2 linked regions of the Thermochromatium tepidum ATCC 43061 genome follow. Each later gene encodes a partner of the first gene's protein in a complex. Links are inferred from orthologs where the notes say so. Each region holds a gene or a part of one and is shown in the gene's direction. Other genes may lie near its edges.

Region 1 (4,106 bases):
TTTCAGGCCGAGGCCGGACAGCTGCGGGTATTCGGGCGCCAAGAATGGACGGCGCCCGTGGCCAGCGGCAGTCATCCGGCCGAGGCGATGGTGGTCTGTCCCTGTACCACGGGGACGCTGGGGCGGCTGGCCGCCGGGCTGTCGAGCTGTCTGATCGAGCGTGCGGCGGATGTCTCGCTCAAGGAGCGTCGCCCGCTGATCTTGGTGGTACGCGAGACGCCGTTTTCGACCATCCACCTCAAAAACATGCTGCGGCTGGCCCAGGCCGGGGCGACCATCATGCCGGCCAATCCAGGTTTCTATCACAACCCAGTCCGAATCCAGGACATCGTTGACTTCATGGTCGCCCGTATCCTGGATCATCTGGGCGTGGCGCATACACTGGTCAAACGCTGGGGCGATTATGAAGGTGGCCCATAAAGACCATCGGGCAAGAAGCTTCGAGCAGCCTTCCAGCAAGGCGTGAACGATAGAACGCCTTCAAAGCCCTGGCCCTGTCAAGCTGGATCTCGGCGAAGCGGGTCGGCGGGTTTGTTAGGGGCGCCGTAAGGCGCGATCGCGGTGCCCCTCCCCACATCAATCGCCAAGATCGCGGCTCAAGCCGCCCTGACCGCCGCTCTACGGCACGAGCAAGAGTGGCAAGGGCGCCCTCAGGCGCGATACACATCTTTTTTAGGGCCGGGTTATTAAGCGCAAGCCCTGTGTGGGTACGAATCTTTTACCTCTCGACTGTCGACAACAGTGGCGCAACTCTTCAGTATTAACTGCTTGACCGAGCGACCAACGTCGGGCGATCGGCTACTCCCAACTTTCAAGGATCTAACGACATGGCTAAGACGATTCTAACCGTGGACGATTCGGCGTCCATCCGACAGATGGTCTCCTTCACACTGAAAGAGGCCGGTTATACGGTCACTGAGGCGGTCGATGGACAGGACGGTCTCGAGAAGGCACGCGCCGGCACATTCGATCTGATCTTCACGGACCAGAATATGCCGCGCATGGATGGACTGACCCTCATCAAGCAGCTGCGTGCCCTGCCGGCGTATAAATCCGTGCCGATCCTGATGCTGACGACAGAGTCGAGCGATGCCATGAAGAGCCAGGGCCGGGCGGCGGGTGCGACCGGCTGGCTGGTCAAGCCCTTCGATCCGACCAAGCTGCTGGAAGTCGTCCGCAAGGTGATCGGTTGATCGAGACACGCCAAATCTGAGGCCGCGCCAAATCTGAGGGGTATGGGTCATGAGCATCGACATGAGTCAGTTCTATCAGGTGTTCTTCGAGGAGGCCGGCGAGAACCTGGCAACGATGGAGAGCCTGTTGCTGGAGTTGGACGTCGAGGCGCCCGACCTGGAGACCCTCAACGCCATCTTCCGCGCCGCCCATTCGATCAAGGGGGGTGCTGGAACCTTCGGCTTCAGCGACATGGCCGAGGTGACCCATGTGCTGGAGACCCTGCTCGATCGGCTGCGCAAGCAGGAACTGGCCCCGACGGTCGAGATGATCGATGCCTTCCTCCAGGCCGGCGATGTGCTCAAATTGCAGCTGCAGGCGCATCAGGAAGGTGACGAATATGAAGATCCGCACGTGGCCGAGGTCTGCGAACAACTAGAACGGCTGGCGCGCTCGGATGAAGGACGCGCTGAGGCTCGGGCGTCATCGGCACACGCCCCTCAGGCGGCAGACATGGGCACGTGCTGGCGTCTCGCCCTTGCCCCGGGCAGCCTTGGGCAGGGCGAACGTCAGGCACTGCGGGAGGCGTTGGGAGAACTGGGGCCAGTTCAGGATCTCGGCGAGGATGCGACAGGGCGTTGCCTGTGGTGTCTGACCACCACAGCCGGGCGCCGCGCGATCGAAGAGATCCTGGCCTTCGTCTGCGAGCCGGGGCAGGTCGAACTCGATACGGTCGAGCTTCCAGCCAGAGAGCCGCTGGCTGGAGGCCAGTGGCTGGAGGCTGACGCGGGGGGCTATGGTCTTTTCACCGACGCGCCCGGCCTGCAAGGCGAAGCCTCTGACGCGGCCGCGTCCGCACCCGAGCCGGGTCGTGATGCGCTCGGCTATGGCTTCTTTGAAGGTGCACCTGGGACCGAAGGTGTTTCCCAGGAATCGGACGACGACAGCTTGGACACCACGCCGGATCAGCCCCGGGACGCCAATCTCCAGGTCGAAATCCAGGAATCCGACGGCTACGGCTTCTTCTGCGATGCCCCTGGCAGCGAGGCCGCGCTCGATCAGGAACATCCGGGTTATGGATTCTTCGGCGGCAGTCCAGGGATGGAGCGGGTGGCCGCCGTGGCCCGGCAGGATCGGCTCGACGACGAACTGGGGTTCGGATTCTTCGACTCCGCGCCTGGATCGCCCGAGTCGCGCGCGCAGGCCGTGGCGGCGCCGGGCAGCGCTGTCTCGGCCCAATCGAGCCCGACACGCGAGCCTCGCACCGCGCCGGGCAACGCGCCCAGACGTCTGGCCACGACCGATTCCTCCATCCGGGTCAGCGTCGAGAAGGTCGATCAGCTGATCAATCTGGTCGGCGAACTCGTCATCACCCACGCCATGCTCGCCGACTCGGCCGCCGGACTCGACCCTGTGGTCCATGAACGCATCATGGCGGGTTTGTCGAGCCTGGAGCGCAATTCGCGCGACCTGCAAGAGGCGGTGATGTCGATCCGCATGATGCCGATCAGCTTCGTCTTCAACCGCTTCCCGCGCGTGGTGCGCGACACGGCGGCCAGTCTCGGCAAGAAGGTCGCGCTCAAACTGATCGGAGAGGACACCGAACTCGACAAGGGGCTGATCGAACGCCTGGCCGATCCGCTCAACCATCTGGTGCGCAACAGCATCGACCACGGCATCGAGCGCCCCGAGGTCCGTCGGGCCGCCGGCAAGCCTGAGACCGGCGAGATCGTGCTGCGCGCCAGCCATCGTGGTGGCAGCGTGGTGGTCGAGGTGATCGACGACGGCGCCGGACTCAATCGCGATAAGATCCTGGCCAAGGCCGCCAAGAGCGGGATCCTAGTCCCCGAGAACCCCTCGGACAAGGATGTGTGGCAACTGATCTTCCAACCCGGATTTTCGACCGCCGAGCGCATCACAGACATCTCGGGGCGCGGTGTGGGCATGGACGTGGTGCGCCGCAACATCGAGGATATGAACGGACGGGTCGAGGTCGACTCCAGGGCCGGATGCGGCACGCACATCACCATCCGTCTCCCGCTGACGCTGGCCATCCTCGACGGACTCTCGGTACGCATGGGCGAGGAGATCTTCATCCTGCCGCTGACCGTGATCCAGGAGTCGATCCAGCCGCGCCCCGAGCAGTTCAAGACCGTGGTCGGCAAGGGGCGCGTGGTCAAGATCAACGACGAATACCTGCCGCTCGTGAGCCTGCACGAGGTCTTCAACAGCGGACGATCCGAGCCCGATCCGCTCGACAGTATCCTAGTCATCGTCGAGACCAACGAGGGACGCGCCGCCGTGCTGGTCGACGAGCTGGTTGCCCAGCATCAGGTCGTCATCAAGAGCCTGGAGACTAATTATCGCAAGGTTGAAGGCGTCTCGGGCGCGACCATCATGGGCGATGGGCGCGTGGCCCTGATCCTGGACGTCGATGCCCTGGTGCGGCTCAGCCGCCGGGGTGTCTAGCCAAGAATGCACACCCAAACGAAAGCCAAGTGGAGAGCGAGACCATGAACGACGAACGCCGGCAGGGCAGCGCGGTTGCAAGCGACAGCGCGCGCGAGTATCTGACCTTTACCCTGGGCGAGGAGGAGTACGGTATCGACATCCTCAGGGTCCAGGAGATCCGTGGCTATGACACCGTGACCAAGATCGCCAACTCGCCCGACTTCATCAAGGGCGTGATCAACATGCGTGGCATCATCGTGCCCATCATCGATCTGCGTCTGAAGTTCCATCTCGGGCAGGTCGAGTACAACCAGTTCACGGTGGTGATCATCCTCAATATCAACGGGCGCATCCTGGGGGTGGTCGTCGACGGCGTCTCGGACGTCATTGCCCTGCGCGGCGATCAGATCCGTCCGGCACCCGAGTTCGGCTCGGTGCTCGACACCGCCTATATCGATGGTCTGGCCACGCTCGACGAGCGC
Region 2 (4,500 bases), 1.2 Mb from region 1 along the record:
GGTCTGGCCGGTCGCTGCGCCAGCGGTCATCTCATTCTGGTCGACACCGCCGGGCGTTCGGCGCGCGACGCGGCCGAGCACAAGCCCTTTGCCCAGATTCGTCACCTGGTCGAGGTCGAGACCTGGCTGGTGATCCCGGCGACCCATCAGGCCAGTGTGCTGCGTCAGGTGCTTCGGGCCTTTCAAGGCTGCGAGCCCTCGGCCTTGGTGCTGACCAAGATCGACGAGGCCGAACGGTTCGGCGAGATCCTCTCAGTGCTGCTGGAACAGCAGCTGGGTCTGGTCTTCCAGAGCGACGGACAGCGCATCGAGGAAGACTTCCATCCGGCCGACACGGCGCATCTGACGCGCCTAGCGCTGGGCGAGCCGAGTCCACGACTCCAGCCAGCGGTGCAGATGGCCGCGGCATCCGCACCCGCCGGGATCGAGGCTCACTGGTTTGCGCCGCGCGACGAGTCCGAGCCTCCTTCCAGACCCTCAGCGTCCAAGACCCCAGCCGCACGGACGCTCGGTCCCCAGTGCGTCACGACACGCGACAGCCTCGTGTTGGAGTCCGTAGTCCCCTTCAGGAAATCCATGCATGCAGCCTACTAGGAACCGGCCTTTTCAGAGTATCGCCATCTCCAGCGGCAAGGGTGGTGTCGGCAAGACCAATGTCGCGGTCAATCTGTCCGTGGCCCTGGCCCGGCTGGGACGCAACGTCATGCTCTTTGACGCCGATCTGGGTCTGGCCAATGCCGACCTGATGTTAGGATTACGCCCGACCAAGACCCTGCACGACCTGGTCGCCGGGCGCGTCGAGCGCCTGGAGGATGTCCTGATCCAGGGTCCGGACGGCTTGCTGCTGGTACCCTCGGCCTCGGGGATCGCGTCCATGGCCAACCTGAGCCCGGCAGAACATCTAGGGTTGATCCGCGCCTTCAGCAGCTACGATAAACCCCTCGACATCCTGGTCGTCGACACCGCCGCTGGTGTCCATGACTCGGTCACGAGTTTCTGCAAGGCCGTGCAGCAGGTGTTCGTGGTGGTCTGTGACGAACCGGCCTCCTTGACAGACGCCTATGCGCTGATCAAGGTTCTCCATCAGGAGCACGGGGTGCGTCGTTTTCGGATCATCTGCAATATGCTGCGCGACAGCGAGTCTGGCCAGCGTTTGATGCGCAAACTCTCGTCTGTCTGCGCCAACTATTTGCCGGACGTGGTGCTGGAGCCGGCCGCCATGATCCCTGTGGACGACAAGCTGCGTCTGGCGGTGCAGAGACGTCAGCCGGTGGTCAGCCTCTATCCGGGCAGTCCGTCCGGTCGCGTCTTCAGCGATCTAGCGCGCCGGATCGATGCAGGGCGCGTTGGGGTGACCGATGTCGGTGGCATTGGCTTCTTTGTTGAGCGTCTATTGCAACAAGGCGTCTGATGATCCGGAGTCGCTCTCGGACTGGATATGCGAGCGCCGGTGAGGAGACGGCGCGGCTGGTGTCCGAGCATGTCGACTTGGTGCGGCGCATCGCGCATCATTTGATGGCGCGTCTGCCGGCCTCGGTTCAGGTCGAGGACCTGATACAGTCCGGCATGGTTGGTCTGATCGAGGCCGCGCGCCAGTTCCAGTCGGGGCAGGGCGCGAACTTCGCCACCTATGCCGGTATCCGGATCCGGGGGGCCATGATCGACGAGTTGAGACGCGCCGACTGGACCCCGCGCTCTGTGCATCGCAACAGCCGGCGCATCGCCGAGGCGATTCGCCAGATCGAGGCGCGTGAGGGGCGCTCAGCCAATGATCGCGAGATCGCCGAGGCACTGGGTGTCACACTCGACGACTATCATGGCATGTTGCAGGATAGTGCCAGTTGCCAGATCCTGGGGTTGGAGGATCTGTTCGGCGATGACGCCGACAGCGACCGCCTGCTGCCGGGTGGGGGCGCCACGCCGACCGAACAGCTGGAGCGTGAGGAGTTCGCGGCTGCCCTGGCCGAGGCGCTGGCTGACTTGCCGGAACGCGAGCGTTTGGTACTCGCGCTCTATTATGACGAAGAACTCAATCTGCGCGAGATCGGCGCTATCCTCGACGTCACCGAATCGCGCGTGAGCCAGATTCGCAGTCAGGCCCTGCATCGTCTGCGGGGCCGTTTGAGCGACTGGATCCAAGTAGGGCGACCGGACGCCTGAATTCTCAAACCAACACAGATTCCATGTGGAGCATGGCATGGACAAAGGCATGAAAATCCTCATCGTGGACGATTTCTCCACCATGAGACGCATCATCAAGAACCTGTTGCGCGATCTGGGTTTCAACAACACGGCAGAGGCCGACGATGGCAGCACCGCCTTGCCGATGCTCAAGGGGGGTGGCTTTGATTTTCTGATCACCGACTGGAACATGCCCAACATGGAAGGCATCGCGCTGCTCAAGGCCGTGCGCGCCGATCCCATGCTCAAGTCGCTGCCCGTGCTCATGGTCACGGCTGAGGCCAAGCGCGACCAGATCGTCGAGGCCGCCCAGGCCGGTGTCAACGGTTATATCGTCAAACCCTTTACAGCTGAGACCCTGAAGGAAAAGATCGACAAGATCTTCGAACGCATCGAGGCACAGGGATGAGTCGATGGATACCGATGAAGAACGCTTGAATCTCCATTTGGATCTGGCGCGGCAACTGGTCGAGTGCCTGGAGAAGGGGCAGCGCTCGGAGGCCGATGACATCATCCGGCAGCTGCGTCTGCCCTACGAGCGCGAGCTCTTCGAGGAGCTCGGCAAGCTTACGCGCGAACTCCACGAGGCCCTCAAAAGCTTCCGTGGTGACGCGCGTCTGATCGAACTGAGCCGCGACGAGATCCCGGACGCCAAGGAGCGCCTGAACTACGTCGTCTCCATGACTGAACAGGCGACTCATCGCACACTCAATGCGCTTGACGAGTCCATGCCCATCGCCGAATCGCTCCACGGGCGTTCGGGGGTTTTACGCGAACAGTGGAACCGATTTCGCCATCGCGAGCTGTCGGTCGACGAGTTCCGCGAGCTGGCCCGCGAGCTCGATGACTTCCTGATCCAGACGGGTCAGGAGACCGAGCGGCTCAAGTCGCTGATGTCCGAGATCCTGATGGCGCAGGACTACCAGGATCTCACGGGGCAGATCATCCGTCGCGTCATCCGGTTGGTGCAGGAGGTCGAGGAGAATCTGGTCGGACTCATCCGGCTGTCAAGCGCGCGCATGGATCTGCCCAGGGTGGACAAGGCCGTCGTCGCAGAAGGGGGTGACTCGATGGACTCGCGCGGCCATGGTCCGATCGTGCCCAATACCCAGGACATGGTCGCCGATGTTGTCAGCAGCCAGGACGACGTGGATGCCTTGCTCTCCAGCCTGGGTTTCTAGCCCACCGAACCCTAGAGTGATCTCACATGGCCATAGATCCGAACGATGAAATCCTCCAGGACTTTCTGGTCGAGGCCGGTGAACTGCTGGAGGCGCTCAACGAGCAACTGATCGAACTGGAGCAAAATCCCGACGATCGCGACCTGCTCAATGCAGTCTTTCGCAGTTTCCATACTATCAAGGGTGGTGCGGGCTTCCTCAATCTCAACGCACTGGTCGTGGTCTGTCATCATGCCGAGGACGTCTTTAATCTGTTGCGCAACGGCGAACGCCGGATCGATCCGGCCCTCATGGATGCGGTCCTGCGCGTGCTCGACGTGCTCAACGTCATGTTCGGTGATCTCAAGTCTGGGCGTGAGCCCGAGTCGGCCCCGCCCGCACTGATTGCGGATCTGGCGGCGCTGGCTGTCCCTGACGCGGCCGGGGCGCCCACGCCAAGGCCTGTACCCGAACCAAGACCGGTCGCCGTCCCAGATCCGATGCCGGCGCCACCCAGCGAGGCTGAATCCAGGCCGGAGCCGACCGACGAGATCACCGAGGCCGAGTTCGAGGCGCTGCTCGACGCCCTTTCGGGACAGCCCGCGGCGCCCACCGATCAGCCACGGGCGCCGACGACGCCGGCCGACTCAGATCCATCCGGTGCGACGGCGGCGTCTGAACCGTCGACCGACGCCAGTGACCTGATCACGGATGAAGAATTCGAGTCATTGCTCGACCAGTTGCATGGTAGGGGGGCGGAGAAGACCATCGAGCCAGTTTCCGCCCCGTCCGCATCGCCCAGGCCGAGTCCGCCGCCGGTCCAGGCCTCGGGCCTTCAGGTGGTCGGTTCTCCGCCCGAATCGGTCACCGATCCGTCCGAGGCGACCAAGACTCAGCGCACCCCGGCTGCCCCTGTTGGCGAGACCTCGGTGCGGGTCGATACCCAGCGGCTTGACGAGATCATGAATCTGGTCGGCGAGCTGGTGCTGGTGCGCAATCGCCTGAGCATGCTGCGCATGCGCACCGGCGACGAGGAGATCGGCAAGGCGATCGCCTCGCTGGCACTTGTGACCTCGGACCTCCAGGCGGCAGTCATGAAGACCCGGATGCAGCCGGTCAAGAAGGTCTTCAGCCGCTTCCCGCGCGTGGTGCGCGACCT

The links.
Region 2: the proteins of E6P07_RS05700 (region 1) and cheY are in contact, whole or in part, in a solved structure (PDB 1A0O), measured with the Escherichia coli proteins. The link is inferred for Thermochromatium tepidum ATCC 43061 from one-to-one orthologs.

The regions. Positions count from the first base shown.
Region 1 is NZ_CP039268.1:1,236,809-1,240,914, forward strand. The notes cover bases 926-3,942. They hold E6P07_RS05700 (chemotaxis protein CheW), read left to right. Parts: upstream 926-1,242; coding sequence 1,243-3,642; downstream 3,643-3,942. Other genes in these bases: E6P07_RS05695 (response regulator), read left to right, coding at 926-1,193; E6P07_RS05705 (chemotaxis protein CheW), read left to right, coding at 3,687-3,942. Also shown: E6P07_RS05690 (flavin prenyltransferase UbiX), read left to right, coding at 1-420; more of E6P07_RS05695, read left to right, coding at 828-925; more of E6P07_RS05705, read left to right, coding at 3,943-4,106. UniProt on the Escherichia coli protein: Involved in the transmission of sensory signals from the chemoreceptors to the flagellar motors. CheA is autophosphorylated; it can transfer its phosphate group to either CheB or CheY.
Region 2 is NZ_CP039268.1:2,415,951-2,420,450, reverse strand. What follows is about bases 1,072-3,899. They hold cheY (chemotaxis response regulator CheY), read left to right. Parts: upstream 1,072-2,209; coding sequence 2,210-2,590; downstream 2,591-3,899. Other genes in these bases: E6P07_RS11130 (chemotaxis protein CheA), read left to right, coding at 3,389-3,899; E6P07_RS11135 (protein phosphatase CheZ), read left to right, coding at 2,595-3,362; E6P07_RS11145 (RNA polymerase sigma factor FliA), read left to right, coding at 1,411-2,160; E6P07_RS11150 (MinD/ParA family protein), read left to right, coding at 1,072-1,411. In the rest of the region: flagellar biosynthesis GTPase FlhF, read left to right, coding at 1-594; more of E6P07_RS11150, read left to right, coding at 581-1,071; more of E6P07_RS11130, read left to right, coding at 3,900-4,500. UniProt on the Escherichia coli protein: Involved in the transmission of sensory signals from the chemoreceptors to the flagellar motors.